Regions from separate parts of the Paenibacillus sp. MER 180 genome, predicted to be linked through region 1. Evidence: riboswitches for the same ligand, from Rfam matches in the RefSeq annotation. Region 1 holds a riboswitch; each other region holds the start of a gene.
The links. A riboswitch is a leader RNA that binds a small molecule or an ion and turns the genes downstream of it on or off. The one in region 1 is predicted to bind cyclic di-AMP.
Positions count from the first base shown of each region.

Region 2: another riboswitch for cyclic di-AMP. It lies ahead of M3661_RS11720 (3D domain-containing protein); the one in region 1 lies ahead of kdpF (K(+)-transporting ATPase subunit F).
Region 3: another riboswitch for cyclic di-AMP. It lies ahead of M3661_RS10465 (CAP domain-containing protein); the one in region 1 lies ahead of kdpF (K(+)-transporting ATPase subunit F).

Region 1 covers NZ_JAMAVT010000010.1:219,518-225,622, reverse strand. Annotated here, with positions in the region: gene kdpC (potassium-transporting ATPase subunit KdpC) at 1-337, opposite strand, end outside; gene kdpB (potassium-transporting ATPase subunit KdpB) at 521-2,530, opposite strand; gene kdpA (potassium-transporting ATPase subunit KdpA) at 2,625-4,304, opposite strand; gene kdpF (K(+)-transporting ATPase subunit F) at 4,359-4,436, opposite strand; cyclic di-AMP (ydaO/yuaA leader) riboswitch at 4,740-4,917, opposite strand; gene M3661_RS18115 (hypothetical protein) at 4,932-5,339, opposite strand; cyclic di-AMP (ydaO/yuaA leader) riboswitch at 5,410-5,599, opposite strand; gene M3661_RS18110 (hypothetical protein) at 5,976-6,105, shown strand, end outside.
Region 2 covers NZ_JAMAVT010000006.1:64,213-70,317, forward strand. Annotated here, with positions in the region: gene M3661_RS11705 (transporter substrate-binding domain-containing protein) at 1-403, shown strand, start outside; gene M3661_RS11710 (amino acid ABC transporter permease) at 556-1,212, shown strand; gene M3661_RS11715 (amino acid ABC transporter ATP-binding protein) at 1,205-1,927, shown strand; cyclic di-AMP (ydaO/yuaA leader) riboswitch at 2,187-2,355, shown strand; gene M3661_RS11720 (3D domain-containing protein) at 2,365-3,075, shown strand; gene M3661_RS11725 (polysaccharide deacetylase family protein) at 3,161-4,333, opposite strand; gene M3661_RS11730 (dihydroorotate dehydrogenase electron transfer subunit) at 4,727-5,428, shown strand; gene M3661_RS11735 (dihydroorotate dehydrogenase) at 5,409-6,105, shown strand, end outside.
Region 3 covers NZ_JAMAVT010000005.1:238,026-244,130, reverse strand. Annotated here, with positions in the region: gene M3661_RS10475 (glycerol dehydrogenase) at 1-588, shown strand, start outside; gene dhaK (dihydroxyacetone kinase subunit DhaK) at 592-2,352, shown strand; cyclic di-AMP (ydaO/yuaA leader) riboswitch at 2,524-2,653, shown strand; gene M3661_RS10465 (CAP domain-containing protein) at 2,660-3,547, shown strand; gene M3661_RS10460 (DUF2785 domain-containing protein) at 3,668-4,501, opposite strand; gene M3661_RS10455 (nucleoside recognition domain-containing protein) at 4,728-6,105, opposite strand, start outside.

The DNA of each region.
Region 1 (6,105 bases):
CTGGATTCTCCTTGCCCCATTCCTCAACTGACTTCTCAACTCTCTCTTTAAGCGCTGGATTCGAAGGAGCGTAGTTCGGCGAACCAGAGCCAGCAGCATCGTTCCCGATGCTAGATATTCGCCCATGGAAATATTGCGGTTCTGTAAATGTCTGTCCGATCAACTTCGAGCCCAGCAACTGCCCCTTCTCATTGTATATCATGCTGCCGTTCGCTTGATTCGGCATTACCGCCTGTGCAAGCCCCGTCATCGCAAATGGATAAGCAAGGCCGCACAGCAGCAGCAAGCCGATTGTCGTCCGCACCATCGCTCCACCAATATTCATACGCTCTGTCATGTTCGTTCATCCTCTCTTCTTCCTTGCTTGAACCCGATATGATTATTTCAACAATCTTCTCTATCTACATACCAACCATTAGCGTTATTTCAGTTATTGCCGCTAATTACAATTTGGGACAGCTACTCAGCTATTACAGTTAAGGTTGTTATTCGGCTATTTGCAGTTACAATTGTTGCAAGGTTACACTAAAATGCCCACAATTAGATCGATCAGCTTAATGCCGACGAACGGAGCTACTAATCCGCCCAAGCCGTATACGAACAGGTTGCGCTGCAGCAGCTTAGCCGAAGACATCGGCTTATACGCCACGCCTTTGACCGCCAGCGGAATTAATAACGGAATGATGATGGCATTAAAAATAAGCGCCGACAAAATGGCCGATACGGGCGAATGCAAGCCCATAATATTAAGGGCTGACATCTGCGGAATGGCAATCATGAACATTGCTGGAATGATAGCAAAGTATTTCGCCACATCGTTCGCAATACTGAATGTCGTCAATGCGCCACGCGTCATGAGAAGCTGCTTGCCGATCGATACCACCTCAATGACCTTCGTCGGATCAGAATCGAGATCGACCATATTTGCCGCTTCCTTCGCTGCTGCCGTGCCGCTGTTCATCGCGATGCCGACATCCGCCTGCGCCAGTGCCGGAGCATCATTCGTACCGTCTCCAGTCATTGCTACCAGCTTGCCTGCCGCCTGCTCCTTGCGAATCAGAGCCAGCTTATCTTCTGGCTTGCTCTCTGCGATGAAGTCATCTACCCCCGCTTCCCGAGCAATGGTTGCTGCCGTCAGTGGATTATCCCCTGTACACATGACGGTGCGAATGCCCATGCGGCGAAGCTGTTCGAACCGTTCCCGCATGCCTGGCTTCACCGTATCCTTCAAGTAGATCAGCCCATAAATATCGCGTCCGACGGCCACAGCCAGCGGCGTTCCGCCAGCAGAAGCAATCGCATCTGAATTGGCATCCAAATCCTGCGGAACGGTACCTCCCTGGGCGATAACCCAGCGTTTCACCGCATCAACAGCCCCTTTGCGCACGCTGCGCCCATCCTTCAGGTCAACACCGCTCATGCGTGTTTCCGCTTTGAACGGGATGAATTCCCCTTGTATAGCAAGTTCTGCTTCATACTTAATTCCTGCCTTGGATACCCAATCCACGACAGAGCGACCTTCAGGTGTCTCATCATGATGAGAGGCAACAGCTGCCCACTGAGACAATGTGTTTACATTCGTTCCTTGCACCGGAATGAGTTCATGAGCCAAGCGATTCCCGAACGTAATGGTTCCCGTCTTATCTAGAATAATTGTATGAATATCCCCGCAGGCTTCAACCGCCTTACCTGACGTTGCAATGACATTGAACCGAGTTACGCGGTCCATACCTGCAATACCGATCGCGGACAGCAACCCCCCAATCGTAGTAGGAATCAAGCAGACCAGCAGGGCAATTAGCACCGCCGCATTCAATTCGACCTGCAAATAATGACTGAATACAGGCAAGGTCACAACGACAACCAAGAAGATAAGCGTCAAGCTGACAAGTACAGTATGAAGAGCAAGCTCATTCGGAGTCTTCTTGCGCTGCGCGCCTTCAACTAATGAAATCATTCGATCTAAGAACGATTCTCCCGGATCGCTTGTAATCCGAATACGAATCTCATCACTAATTACCTTCGTTCCAGCAGTTACCGAGCAGAAATCCCCGCCTGCTTCTTTCAATACTGGCGCAGACTCCCCAGTAATCGCTGATTCATCCACAGAGGCCAATCCGGAGATGACCTCGCCATCGCCAGGAATCGTCTCCCCTTCACGAACGACTACGACATCACCCTTACGGAGCTCGGATGAGGATACGCGAACCGTTCCACCTTCGGTTATCTTGTTCGCCCACAAATCCCGCTTCGCCTGCTTCAACGAATCCGCCTGTGCCTTGCCGCGACCTTCAGCGAGAGCCTCAGCAAAGTTCGCGAACCAAACCGTAATGAATAAGATGAAGCTGACCGCGCCGTTGAACCAACGTGGCATTGGCGAACCAAAGGCATCCGGCACGAACGTAAGCAGCAGTGTAATAACGAAGCCAACCTCGCAAATAAACATCATCGGGTTTTTAACCATCTGGCGCGGATCGAACTTCCGCAGCGCATCGATCGATGCTGCCCGCATTAAGCTGCCTTGGAACATGCTCCGTTCCTTGTCTTGATGTGTATGCGTACGCGCCGGTTCAAATGGCGCAGGTGTTTTCATCTGTTTTTCCGTCTTCATTTTCCGTTCCCCCTTATTTCCACAACGTCAGATGTTCTGCGACCGGACCGAGCACGACTACCGGGAAGAACGTCAGAGCACCCACAATAAGTACTGTGCCGACAAATACGATACCGAACAGCGCCGTATTCGTCTGAAACGTACCACTTGTGTTCGGAATTGGCTGCTTCTTCGCCATCGATCCTGCTACGGCAAGGAGCGTAACGAGCGATACGTAGCGCCCTAAGAACATGACAATACCTGTGGAAATGTTCCAAAACGGCGTTGCATCTCCCAACCCTTCAAACCCGGATCCATTGTTCGCCGCGGATGACGTAAACTCATACAACGCTTGCGACAATCCGTGGAATCCTGGATTGGACAGGGTGTCCGCCTGTGTAGCAACTGCAATTGCAGTCGGTACTAGAATCAATATCGGATGCACCAGCAAGGTAACCGCCAGCAGTTTCATCTCCTTACTTTCCAGCTTGCGGCCCAAAAATTCAGGTGTCCGTCCGACCATGAGACCGGATAGAAATACGGCGATCATGACGTACAGCAGCACGTTCATAAATCCAGCACCGACGCCGCCGAATACGGTATTCAGCATCATATTCGCCATCGGGATCAAGCCACCGAGTGGTGTCAGCGTGTCATGCATATTATTGACTCCGCCCGTCTCCGATGCAGTCGTAACGACCGAATACAGTGACGATTGCACAACGCCAATGCGCACTTCCTTCCCTTCCATGCTGCCTGTTCCACTTAATCCTGCTGCGTTCAGCACAGGATTGCCCATATGTTCGGCCGTAAGCGATGATCCGAGCATAATAAGGAACAAGATCGCCATGGAGACGAACAGCACTCGCCCTTCCTTCTTGTTGCCGACCATGCGGCTGTAGGCAAACGGCAGCCCCGTGCACAGCATCAACATGAGTAAAATATGAATTAAATTCGTCACACCGTTCGGATTCTCGTATGGATGTGCGGAGTTCGCTCCATAGTGGCCGCCGCCATTGTTGCCAAGCTCCTTAATCGACATCATGGCTCCTACAGGGCCGAGCGGAATGTGCTGCTCTGCTCCTTCAACGGTTACTGCACTTTCCATTGGACTTAAGGATTGCGGAACCCCATTCCAGATAAACAGTACACTGGCAACGATCGCAATAGGCAGGAAAATGCGCGTAATCGAACGCACAAGATCTGCCAAGAAGTTGCCGAGCGGCTTGCCAGTCAAACCGCGAATAATCGCCATTACTGCCGCAAGCGCAGTAGCAGGTGACGTAAACATCAAGAAAATAATGCCCGTCATTTGTGACAGCGGAGACAGTCCACTTTCACCGCTATAGTGCTGCAAGTTCGTATTCGCCATGAAGCTGATCGCCGTATTGAATGCTACTCCCGGTTCCATGCCAGGAATGCCATTCGGATTCAGCGGCAATACCCCTTGAAGGCGGAATATTGCATACGTCACCACAATCATTAGCACGTTCGTGGCAACTGCTGTAAAGGCGTATGCCTTCCAGCTTTGCGATTGATCCTTAATGCCGAAACACTTAAATAAAAAACGATCTATCGGACCAAATACAAGATCCAGCGGTCTTGGAGCTCCGCTATTATCAAACACCCCTGCCATATATATTCCGATCGGACGCGCTATCGCCAAGGCAAGCAATAAGGTAATTCCAATGGCGATCCATTCGATTGCACTCATTGTTCCGTTCCACCCTTCTCTAATGTACAAATATCATCAATCACTCTGCCCAAACTAAAATCGTTCCGGCTTGACTAAGGCATATAACAAATAAATGAACAGCGCCGTAATCAAGGTGAATAACACGATCATCATGAGCGATCACCCCGTTCATCCACTTCCGCCTTGCACCAATGGAGAATGCCCATTACGCTTAGTCCAAGCAGTGCGAGAAGAATCATCATGACTGCATCAAACATAGTCCCTTCCTCCTCCTGAATAAGGTTCTTATCTCTCCAGGCAATGCTGCCGCGATCCCGCTCCTACCAAGACTTCTCGCTCAGTAGGAACGCGCAGGCAACACAAAAAGCCACACGGAAAGAGGGACCCTTTCCGTGTGGCTTCACTCACGCATTGTTAAATAAACGTGCGCGTAATGTTCCACGACGAAATAAAGGCTGCCTCCTTGGACGCTTACGAGGTTAGCTGACGGATTCGGGCGCGAAGAGTCGCCCTACCAGCCAGGAACGGATTCCTGTGCCGGATTCACCCCTTGCGCGAACTGCAGATGTACAGCTGGCGCACTAACGTTGGTTCCCCCGTTCCCATGAATGGGATTCAGCGGTGAGCATTGCCTATATGGATAAATTAGATGATATCTGATAGTAAAAATGAAACTTGATCCGATTGCGTATAAATGACGTAATTTGCACCAAGCAATCGGTAGATCGACTGCGGATGATGACGCTTCGTAACGATTGTGATCGGATCCGTCGTCCATTGCCGGCATATTTGAAGCAGCCGGCAGGAAAGCGCAAAGCTCTGTTCAAACACATAGATTCGGCCAATCGGGACATGAGGGACGGCCCATGCCTTCGGCTCCGTCGTATTGATTGGGCATATGGAATGAACGCCAATACCTTCCAATCGCTTTGCCAATCGCCCATTATGGGCAATTCCCGCCACCGAATATCCTGCTCCTTTCAACTGACGTATGAATTCAATCCCCGTCTCACAGCCTGCGAACACTGTAATGACCCGGTCCGCATCGTACATATCCAGTTCCTCCTGTTCATCTGTCCGAAGCCCTACTTGCAAGAAAGAGGTGCGTCGCCATATGATCAGGCGCGCCTCTCCCGTACGCTTACGAGGTTAGCTGACGGATTCGGGCGCGAAGAGTCGCCCTACCAGCCAGGACAGCAATCCTGTGCCGGATTCACCCCATGCGAACGGTGGCTGCTGACTGTCCACTCAGCTCCATTCGCTTTATTGGTTCCCCCGCTTCCGCTTCCTGCGGAATTCAGCGATTGAGACGCAACGGATAACGTTGTTGTTGCTGAACTGAATCTTACGCCTTTCCCCCTCCTGCTGTAAATGAAATGAAAACCATAATTTCTCCATTTCCGGGCAATTGTGATCAACTAATCCCATCTTATCTCTCATTACAGCATCATTACCTCGCAATTTCTCAACTTTGCTTATGCGGCGATGATTTCATGAGAAAAACAAAGAAATTTAAATAAATACCTGTATGTAAACGCTTTGTTTGACCATTTGTTTGGATTTCCTGGATTGGATTCTATTTACAATCTCTATTCCAAAAGGTAGGATACGCACAACAACTGAGACGCTGCTTGCAATCGATTTCGATCTGCACGGCAGATATTGCATCTCATCGAGAGGAGGCACGATATGCAAGACCTAGAACTTGCACAATTACTAAGTCACAAGCTATCTGAACACTGGGGAAAATGGAACGAGCAGCATGGAGACAGAATCGTTCAACCAGAAGAGATGGATGTTCATCTTGCTTCCGACCTTG
Region 2 (6,105 bases), on a different contig from region 1:
TGTACGTGCTGCAGACAAGGATAAGTATAAGTCACCTGAAGATTTGAAGGGCATGAAGATCGGCGTACAGCTTGGCTCAACCTTCGAGGATGTCGTTCAGCAAATCCCTGATGCGAAGAAGGAAATGCTGGATAAGGTGAACGACCTCGTTCTTGCACTGGAGTCGAATCGTTTAGAGGCTGTCGTTGTGGAGAAGCCTGTGGCAGCGGCATTTGCTGCGAATCGCAAGGAAGTCGCTGTCGCGCCGGTGGAATTGAAGCCAGTAAGTGAAGGATATGTAATTGGAGTACGCAAGGGCAGTGTGAAACTGCGTGATGAAGTGAATAAGACGCTTGAACGCTTGAAGCAGCAGGGCAAGCTGGATGAATTCATTACACAAGCGGTACAACTGGCGGAACAATAAGATCAGATGGATTGCATCTATATGCGGTCTATACGGATCTCGATGTGATATGTTCGCTCCTCGTGGGAATTCAACCAGTGAGGAGCTTTTTCTCTTTATATAGAAGAAATGCAGATTAACAGTCGTGATAGATAGGGAAGGGGAAGTTTGTCATGTTCGATTGGTTCGACATGTTATGGACGAATAAATTAGGATTTGTATCCGGTGCTGGCATAACCGTACTGCTATCCGCGATATCCGTTCTGTTCGGATTACTATTGGGAGTGGCCATTGTCTTGATGCGGATGTCTAAAATAAAGCCGCTTAAATGGTTTGCTGTCACCTATATCGAGGTGTTCCGTGGAACACCTCTGCTTGTACAATTATTCATTATTCATTATGGACTTGCAGAGTATGGCGTAGAATTCAGTGCACTAACATCTGGAGCGATTGCTCTATCCTTAAATAGTGGTGCGTATTTGGCTGAAATCTTCCGTGCCGGCATACAATCGATCGACCACGGTCAATTGGAAGCAGCTCGTTCTCTCGGGATGTCAAAACCAATGGGGATGCGCTTGATCGTACTTCCACAAGCGTTCCGCAATGTTATTCCGGCGATCGGCAACGAATTTATTACGATTATTAAGGAGACTTCAATTGTCAGCACCATCGGGATTGCAGACTTGATGTTTGAGACAAATATCGTTCGTGCCAAAATTTATTCAGCGATGGGACCACTGATTGGAGCAGCGTGTATCTATCTCATTCTAACCTTCACTTTATCGAAAGTGGTGGCACGTTTGGAAAGGAAGTTGAGCGAGCATGATTAAAATTCAAAATTTGCATAAATCGTATGATAAATTGGAGATTTTAAAAGGGGTAAATGTCTCTATTGATCGCGGTGAAGTGGTTGTAGTCATAGGCCCTAGCGGATCCGGAAAGAGTACTCTCCTTCGTTGCATTAATTTGCTGGAAACTCCGACACAAGGGGATATCCGATTCGAGGATCAGTGCATCACTGACAAGTCGCACAACATCAACAAAACACGTGAAAAAATGGGGATGGTATTCCAATCATTCAACCTATTTCCCCATATGACCGTGCTGCAAAATATTACCCTTGCTCCAATAAAGGTGAAACATGTGCCAGAGGCTGAAGCAAATAAACTAGCAATGGAGCTGCTTGGCAAGGTTGGATTGGCGGATAAGGCCAAGGCATTCCCTAGACAATTGTCCGGTGGACAGAAGCAGCGTATCGCGATTGCGCGAGCACTTGCTATGCAGCCGCATGTGATGCTGTTCGATGAGCCGACATCAGCGCTTGATCCAGAGATGGTCGGCGAAGTGCTTGAGGTCATGAAATCACTCGCCGGAGAAGGAATGACGATGGTAATCGTAACTCATGAGATGAACTTCGCACGTGAAGTGGGCGATCGTATTTTGTTTATGGATGGCGGCAATGTTGTGGAGGAAGGTTCTCCAGACCAATTATTTAACCATCCTAAGCATGCTAGAACGCAGGATTTTCTAAGCAGAGTATTGTAAAGAGGTATTGTAAATATATAGGTGTTCGAATAGGCATCCTTAGGGGGTGCCTATTGTTGTTTGCTGTATTATGTAAGCGTTTTCGTTTACAAATCTGAAATATGTGCTATGATAGAAACAGAAAGATTACAAAAATGTCATCTCTGATTACAAATTTGTTATGAAATAAAAAAAGTTTGAAGCTTCAATCCATTGGGGGGCGCGGGTTCCAGAGACTTACCATCATATTCCTGCGCACAGGTTACAAAATTGTGATATGATGCAATCCGAGCCGAAACGACACACCCGTACGGGGGACTATTGACCGGTGTTCGATATTATGAGAACACCTTGGGGTGAATCGCTTATTCCGCAACTTGGAATGGCGTAGGGGAACTCCTTGACCCGAATCCGACAACTAACCCCGCAGGCTAATGCACAGGAGGAAAACAAAACATATGCGTAAAAGAATTACACTAACGATTACAGCAGCTTTACTTGGACTTGCGTCCATTCTTCAAATTTTGCCGGCACAGGCTGAGCCCTATACGGTAAAAGAAGGAGAAACGTTCTATTCAATTGCTAAGAATTACAACATGAGTGTTGAATCCGTATTGTCGGCAAACCCGACAATTAATCCGAAAAATCTGTATGGTGGACTCTCCATCGAACTTCCAAGCCCTGTTGTTCAAAAGTCGGTATTGGAAGGGATGCCAGTCAATAATGCTTTGGGTGTAGCAAAAAATGACGAACAGGCAGTCAAAACGGCTTCGAATAATCAGAAAGCAGCAGTACAACAAGCTGCTCCTAAAAATGTAGTTCAATTGTCCTCTGGACGTACAGCGACATACAAGAAAACGATAAGCATGCGTGCAACAGCCTATACCGCTCATCCGAGTGAAAACGGCAAATGGGGCGCAGTAGATGCTTTGGGTAATGCATTGAAACTAGGTACAGTTGCGGTCGATCCAAAAGTGATTCCGCTTGGTACGAAATTGTATATTACGGGATATGATTTCAAACACTTGCCGACAGGCGGTATGGTTGCTGTAGCTACGGATACAGGCGGTGCAATCAAGGGGAAAAAGGTTGACATATTTGTACCGGTAAGCAAGAAGACAGGCAACACATTCGGCGTGCAAGACGTTAAAGTATACGTGTTGAAATAATATCTACTATTATATATAGATGTAGATGAATACTTACAATAGCAATTGAACAACAAGCCTCGCCATTATGGCGGGGCTTGTTTTCTTATTCCTTCTTTTCCTTCTGATCTTGGAGCAGATCAGGCAGGGTGACGAATTCATATTTCCGCTCCCTTAACTGCTGAATAATCGATGGGAGTGCTTTCACGGTTCCATGCAGATACCCATTTTGTGTGCTTCCGCTGGCATGCTGCAATACGATGGAACCTGGGCGTACCCCACGCATCACATTTTGCAAAATACGTGAAGCGGTTAATCCACGCCAATCGTTTGTATCTACATCCCAATTGACGACCATGTATCCATTATCTCCTGCCCAGCGCAATTGCTCTTCGTTGATTTCTCCATATGGCGGACGGAAGTATCGAGGCTTATATCCGGTAGACTGCTCGATAATGCGTTCAGTATCCTTCACCTGGTGTTCAAAAGCTGGAAGCGTCAGCTTTGTCAGCAACGGATGATTGTACGAATGATTACCGATCACATGCCCCTCGCGCACCATCCGCTCGACGAGTCCTGGATAAGCCTTGGCACGAGAGCCAACGAGAAAGAAAGTGGCTCGGATATTGTGCTCCTTCAATATATCCAATACAAGCGGCGTAATGCGGTTATCCGGCGCGTCATCGAAGGTGAGCGCAACTTGTCGTTCTCCATGACGCTGCTTCGCATTCAATTTAAAGATATGTGGGTACTTCAACCGCAGTTCCGCAATCGTGAGATGCTGTTTCTTCATCTTATGCATGCTGGAGCGGGATGATTGTGAAGCTTGCGCCGCAGATTGCGACGGGGTTGATTTCTGCCACTTGTGCTGGCGTTCATTCGAAGAGGAAGAACGCTGTTTCTGCTGGTCAGATTCTGACTCTGCCTGCTGCGACTCCAGTCTCTTCTGACTTTTCTGGTTATCACGCTCTTTATGCTCAGCTGATATGGTGAATTTAGGCATCTCAAGATGATCCGATGAAGCTGCATTCTCTTGCTTCTCCTTAGCATGTGGGGAATGCATGTTCACAGAGTCTGCCTTGAAGATACGTGGTACTGGATGAGTGCGATCTTGTCTCCACAGACTGTCTGCTGATGAATGGATCGATTCCGACTGATTTGGCTTGCTTGGTGGAAGATTGGGTATGGGAGGCGTTGCTTCCTGCGAACGATGGAAGCAGCCAGTAATACAGAGCAAACAAAGGGATAGTACAGATAAGCAGATTCGACAATGTTGCATAGCGCCATTCCCCCATTCCATAAACAGTTCAATGTTCTTGTTATGTCCTTGGGGTGGTAGAAATATGCCCTTCCACTTACCTAGTACGGTAGGGAAATAATCTCATCGACTATAATTGTTAGGATGTTCACTTGTAACTTCTTGCTAATATTCTGAAAATTTGCGAAACCATTGTCACAATTCATACGCTAATGTGACATGGGTCACAGTGGGATGTCAACCAGAACATGCATAGTAGAAGTGTAAAGGTGAGAAAAGCTTATGCATAGGCCATATAGGCAGCAATCCATAAGGTTGTGAATGTGGGCTTTTCTTACGAGCAGGAATCTGCACATCTCAATAAACGTGAGAAGGATGCAGACTGTCCTTACTCGTGAAAAAAGGAGCATACTTGTGTATACGATTCTTTCCAACGAACGCATCTCTGAAGGCATTTACCTCATGACGGTGGAGGGTCAATTTCAAGCAAGCATGGGTCAATTCTTTATGCTGCGAGCCTGGAATACGGCACCTATTCTGTCTCGTCCAATTAGCATCTGCAATTTGGAGAAGGATAGCATCCAGTTCCTGTACAAGATTGCAGGAGAGGGTACGCTTTTAATTGCACAGCTGCGTGATGGAGACCGTATCCAGCTAGAGGGGCCATTCGGCAATGGCTTCCCGCAAGTGGAGGGACGAACTGCACTTATCGGAGGCGGTATTGGCATTGCACCCTTATTATATACGGCGAAGCAGTTGGATAAACCGGATATCTATCTTGGCTTTCGAGGGCAGTCCTATTTAACGGAAGCATACGAACCTTACGCGAATGAGTTGGTTGTCCGTGTAAACGGCAACTTCCTAGATGACGTGGACTTAAGTAAATACGATAATGTGCTGGTGTGTGGTCCATTGGGAATGATGAAGGCAGTTGCCTTGCAAGCAGAAGGCTTGGATACGAAGGTGTATGTATCTTTTGAAAAACGTATGGCCTGCGGAATCGGGGCTTGTTATGTATGCTCAGTAAAGAATAAAAACGGCAACCGCAAAGTATGTGCGGATGGACCTGTATTTTTGGCGGAGGAGGTGGAATGGCATGCGGAACTTAGCTTGTAATGTAGCCGGCATTCCGTTCAACAATCCGATCGTGATGGCATCGGGAACGTTTGGCTTTGGGCAAGAATATGCCAAATTATATGATATTAACAAGCTGGGGGGCATCTCCTGCAAAGGACTCACCCTACATCCACGTCTAGGGAATAACGGAACTCGGGTGTGGGAGACACCGGGCGGCATGATGAATAGTGTTGGGCTTGAGAATCCTGGTATCGATGCATTTTTGGAAGAGGAAATGGAATTCTGGGAAACGATTGAGCCCGTGAAAATTGCCAATCTTGGCGGCAGTAATATAGAAGAATACGTCCTCGGGGCCTTGAAGATAACGAAGGATGCAGAAGAGCGGCGCAAAGCACGTGTTCGGGCTGTAGATATGATTGAGTTGAACATTTCATGCCCGAATGTGAAGGAAGGCGGTATTGCCTTTGGTGTGAAAACAGACGTTGCGCGTGAGGTTATTCGCGAAGTACGGCAAGTCACTTCACTGCCGCTTGCTGTGAAACTATCGCCGAATGCTGAGAATATTGTAGAAATGGCAGTGATGTGTGAAGACGAGGGAGCGGATTGTGTCTCTTTAGTAAATACGTTCTCGGGAATGAAGATTGACATTTATCAGCGGCGCAGTGTTTTTTCCAATACGTACGCGGGCTTGTCTGGGCCGGCTATTAAGCCAATAG
Region 3 (6,105 bases), on a different contig from region 1:
TCTTATTCGAATGTAAATGCAGGACTGCCTTGTGGTGCAATGGGAGGAGTAGCACCTGCCAGAGGTACGAAAGCTGCACTCGCACTTGCGAAGTTGTGCTACGAAACCTTGCTTGAAGACGGTGCGAAGGCGAAGATGGCTTGTGATGCGAACTTGGTAACGCCTGCACTGGAGAACATTGTGGAAACGAATATTCTGTTGTCTGGATTAGGGTTCGAGAGCGGCGGATTGGCCGCAGCTCATGCCATCCACAATGGATTAACTTCACTTGAAGGCACTCACTCTTATATGCATGGCGAGAAGGTAGCCTTTACAACATTGGTGCAGCTTGTCCTTGAGAATGCAAGCGCAGCAGAAATGAACGAGGTATTGGAATTCTGTGTAAGCATTGGTCTTCCGGTATGCTTGGCTGATCTCGGTGTAACAAGTGTTACGAACGAAGAATTACAGGCAGTTGCACAGAAGGCGTGCATCCCTGAAGAATCTATCCACTCCATGCCGTTCCCAGTCACAGAAGAGATGGTCGTATCGGCGATTCGAGTGGCTGATATGATGGGTCAACAATTCAAAGACCAGAAGGACGTGTAAGGAATGAAAAAAATACTGAATCAACCGGAAACTTTGGTTCGGGAAATGTGCAACGGTATGGTGCTTGCACATCCGGAACTGGAGTTCATCAGCAAATACAAGATTGTCAAGAAAAAAATCGTGAATGAGAACAAGGTTACGTTGATCAGTGGCGGAGGAAGCGGTCATGAACCAGCTCACGCTGGATTTGTTGGACAAGGCATGCTCGATGTAGCTGTATGCGGTGATGTATTTGCATCCCCATCACAAATTCAAATTTATCAAGCATTAAAGGCCTCTGCAAGCAAGAAGGGAACGCTGCTCATAATTAAGAACTACAGTGGCGACATTATGAACTTCAAAAATGCGTCGCATCTAGCCACAGAAGACGGAATTCAGGTCGATTATGTCAAAGTGGACGACGATATAGCTGTAGAGGACAGTCTATACACGGTTGGCCGCAGAGGTGTTGCAGGGACAGTGCTCGTTCATAAGATTGCAGGTGCGGCCGCTGAAGAGGGCTTGGAGCTTGCAGAAGTGAAGGCGATTGCCCAGCACGCGATCGACAACACAAGAAGTATTGGATTCGCGCTTACCTCATGCACAGTTCCAGCGAAAGGAACACCAACGTTCCAGTTGAATGACGATGAGATCGAATATGGCGTAGGAATTCATGGGGAGCCTGGTATTCGCCGAGAGAAGATCGCTTCTGCTAACGAACTGGCGAAGAAAATGGTTGCGGATTTGTTCCGTGACATGAAGATTACAGCAGGCTCGGAGCAGGAGCTAGCCGTGCTGATTAACGGATTTGGCGGATCCCCGCTGCAAGAATTGTACTTGCTGGCGAACGCCGTAGTTCGGGAGATTCATGCACAACAAATTACTCTTGTCAAAGTATTCGTAGGCAACTACATGACAAGTATCGATATGGCTGGCGCGTCGGTGTCGGTTATCCGCTTGGATGAACAGCTTAAGCATTACCTCGAAGCAAGCTGCAATACACCGGCGTTGCAGGTGAGTGGTTCATTTGAACCAATCCATCCTGAGGAGATGTCCGAAGCAGGAACTGCGAGCCAAGAGGTATCTTTCACAGTAGAGACGGACGAGTCCTTCTCGAAGGTCGAACATAATGTGTTCACGGTTAATAACCTGATCTATCTAACAGACAAGATGAGTGAAATCATCATTGAAAATGAGGTTCCATTCTGCGATTTGGATTCACATGCAGGTGATGGCGACTTCGGTATGAGTGTGGCGAAGGGCTTTAAGCAATTGAAAAGAGAATGGCATGACATCATTGCACATCATTCAGACAACTTGGGCAACTTCCTCCATGCTTGCTCATTAGTTATTATGGAGCATTGCGGCGGCGCTTCCGGCCCAATCTGGGGTTCAGCATTCCGTGCAGCCAGCAAGTTCGCGGGCGAACGCGTAGAATTGTCCGTTTCTGAATTTGCACAAATGATGCAAGCCGTTGTTAAAGGCATTCAAGACACGGGCGAGCGCTCCTTCGGAAGAGGAGCTGTAGTTGGGGATAAGACACTTGTCGATGCACTGGCACCATTTGCAGATGCGTGGGTGCAAAGTGCGGCTGAGGGCGATGACGTGAAGACTGCTTCTGTGAAAGCGGCAGAGGCTGCTGTTCAAGGTGCAAAGTATACAGAGACAATTGTAGCTCGTATGGGAAGAGCGGGGACGGTTGGCGAACGGAGTCTTGGCTATCCTGATGCTGGTGCCTATGCGCTTGGTGTGATTTTCACAGCGTTGTCCCAAGTGATCAAGTAAGAAGCGAGCGGATTAGGAATAGATCAATTTCCGACCAAATGGAATACTAGAAAAGTAGAACCGGAGTGCAGTCTAGCATACTCCGGTTCTTTTTGTTTGGAAGATATTATAATTAATTACAATATATTTGAAATGATCTCCTGTATTATCCGTGTTAGGATCGGAAACGTACCACAAAACAAGCCGAAGCTCATCAGAGCGCGGGGGAACCGATTCATTGGGGTGAAGTCGTGTAGCGACAGGGGAGTCCACTTTAACCCGAACCCGACAGCTAACCTCGCAGGCTGCAAAGGGAGAGATGTACAGGATGAAGAAGACATTTAAGAAAGTTGTAATTACAAGTGCGATTGCATTGGCACCGGTTATGGCGGTAAACTCTGCTATGGCAGCACCCGTTAGCCCAGTGCAACAGCCGAATCCGATGATGAACTCGAATTGTTCAAACCTGGGTATGAATATGGATCTCAATAGTATCTTCCAAGATAACTCGGAATTGAAGCAAATCTTGTCCAAATGGATGGAAGCCATTCAAAAAGAAATTGGGAACAAGCCAATCGTTCCGCCTCCAGTTCAAAAACCAGAGGTGGACAAGCCGGTAGTAAATAAACCTGAGGTTGAAAAGCCAGAAGCAAACAAACCTGAAGTTGAGAAACCTGAGGTAGAGAAGCCAGAAATCGAGAAACCTGAAGTTGAAAAGCCTGAGGTTAACAAACCAGAAGTAAACAAACCAGAAGTAAACAAACCAGAAGTAAACAAACCAGAAGCTGAAAAACCAGTAACACCTGGTGAAAATAAACCAACTGCGCCACAAGACAACAACAATGCGAACAGTGACTTCGCTAGCCAAGTTATCGATTTGGTGAACCAAGAACGTGCGAATGCTGGTTTGCAGCCATTGAAATCCGATGCACAATTGAACAAAGTTGCGATGATCAAGGCGAAAGATATGAATGATAACAACTACTTTGACCATCAATCTCCAACACTTGGCTCCCCATTCGATCTGATGAGAGCACAAGGTGTCAATTTCAATACTGCTGGCGAGAACATTGCCAAAGGCCAACGTAATCCGCAAGAAGTAATGAACGCATGGATGAACAGCGATGGACACCGTAAGAACATCCTGAACTCCAGCTTCACTTCCATCGGTGTTGCATACTACAATGGCGTGTGGGTACAATCATTCACAGGCTAACGAGTTAAGTATGTAGATATCACATCAAGAACCTGCAGGTAAGTGCAGGTTCTTTTTTTTGTATTTAATCAGGCGCTCTACAAGAGAATAACGAGGAAATTAACAGAAATGAAGCTGATCTTATATGTCTCTGTTAAAGACCGGATTCAGTTTCTTTTCAATGTTATACCAATTGTGCCATTCTGTTGTTGGATCGATGAATTCTCTCATTGCTGCACGCATCCATACAGATCGAGCAAAATTTTTAACATTTATGCGTCTACAGCGATGAATCACTTTGTCTTCATTGGGCAGCTCAACCTGCATAAGCCACGCGCAATAGGACGTGAACGACAACTTATTAAGCTCAAGCATTGACACGACGGCTGTCGCCATGCGTTCATCTTCCTCTGTTCGCAAGATATGATTCGCATGAAGAAGCATGTGCTCAATGGCACTGAGAAGCTTCTTGCATTCCTCTGGGCCAATGTGTGGACTGCGTACACAAGCAGCCATGACATCTGCGATGTGAGCTGGAGCATGAGCCCATCCCTTAACTTCTACATAATCGCGATAATCGTTCTCCTGCATGCAATAATCAACAACTCGCTTCGCAATGTGTTCATATAAAGGCTTGCTTATATAAGGCTGTTGTTCATCACGCTTCAGAAGCAGTGCGAGTAAGAGGGCGGAGAATGTACGTTGGAAGACCGAATCGTTCTCAGCAGTCCCAATTCCTTTGAAAAGCATTTGGTCTGATAACGTCTGATGAAGAAGCTCTGTTAGTTGTCCAGCGGTCAGGATTTTTTGTGTAATAAGCCATTCATACAATATCCCGTATGCAAGATCATCCCTCAATTCAGGATCTGTAGAGCCAAGTAGGCTGACTACTTGTTGTACGGCTTCATATTGTTCGATTTCTGTTGGTAGCTCATATTGATGATCCATAATTGAGCGCAGCTGCTGCTTGTCCATGAAATGAATCCCCCCATTAAAGATGTTTAGGTATTTGTATTCGCTAATGAATAATCATAAAAAGAATGAGATGATCATTTTAACATGATAGGAAAGAAATGTATATGTAGACGAATGGTAGAAACGAACGAAATCATGGTTTCTAGCAATACGGTATAGTTAGCAATTAAGGAGGGAATGAATAAGAAACCCCCTGAACATAATCGTTTAGGGGGGAGAGATAACTTTATACCCAACCGAAGGCTCTAGCGAGCTGAGCCGTGGCGAAGGTGACAGCTATAGCGATTCCGAGCGGAATAACGGCAGACAATACTGTCCATTTTGTACTTTTCGTTTCTTTATAAATGTTGAATAATGTCGTTCCGCAAGGGTAGTGGAGCAAGGAGAACAGCATCATGTTTAATGCAGTCAACCATGTCCATCCATGCTGCAGGAAGATATCCTTGATGTTCTCCATTCCATCTGCATCAACCATTGCCCCAGAGGACAAGTAGCCCATAAGCAAGATGGGAAGGACAACTTCGTTCGCAGGCAAGCCGAGCAGGAATGCCATAACGATGAATCCATCTAGGCCAATGGCTTGGGCGAATGGATCGAAGAATGAAGCCATATGATTCAAGACGCTGTCGCCGCCTACAAATACGTTGCCAAGAATCCAAGTCAGAACGCCGGCTGGTGCCGCAATAACGACAGCACGAGTCAATACGTTAAGGGATTTGTCACGCGATGACAATAAAATCGTCTTCCAGACTTGCGGTCTGCGGTACGGTGGAAGTTCTAGTGTATAATGTGTGGGCACACCGCGCAGTGCTGTTTTGGACATGACCCAAGACACGGTCAAGGTGACAACAATCCCAATCATAACCATGCCCATCACGATAGCTGCGGTTACGATCGTCTGCATTCCGCTTGCTACACCTGCTGCCATGAACAGAGATGACAACAGAATCAGGGTCGGCCATCTGCCGTTGCATGGTACGAAATTATTCGTTAATATTGCAAGCATACGTTCTCGTGGAGATTCGATAATCCGTGTGGACAAGATCGCTGCTGCATTGCATCCGAAACCCATCGACATCGTCAAGGCTTGCTTTCCGTGGCCGCCTGATTTTTTGAATAGACGATCCATGTTGAAAGCTACCCGTGGCAAATACCCGAAATTCTCAAGTAACGCGAAAATAGGGAAGAAAATAGCCATAGGCGGCAGCATGACACTAATTACCCATGATGTTCCTCGATATAAGCCGAGTACAAGAATGCCATGCAGCCATGCAGGAGCATTCATCGCTTCAAATGCAGTGTTTAAGTACCCTTCAATCACTTCGAAGAAGGAAAATATCATTTCCGACGGAACATTTGCTCCAGCAATCGTCAACCAAAATACAACACCCAAGATGGCGAGCATGATCGGAAAGCCCCAGATCGGAGAGGTTAGAATCTTGTCTAACCGGTATGTGCTTTTTAATTTCTTCTTGTCTTCATAGACAACGGCTGTACTGCATATATCACGCGTCGTACGATAAATATCCGTTACAATTCCGTCCCGAATTGCTTCTCCGCTTGCAAGAGTGCGTGCTCTGGACAATAAGGAGTCCAATGATTCT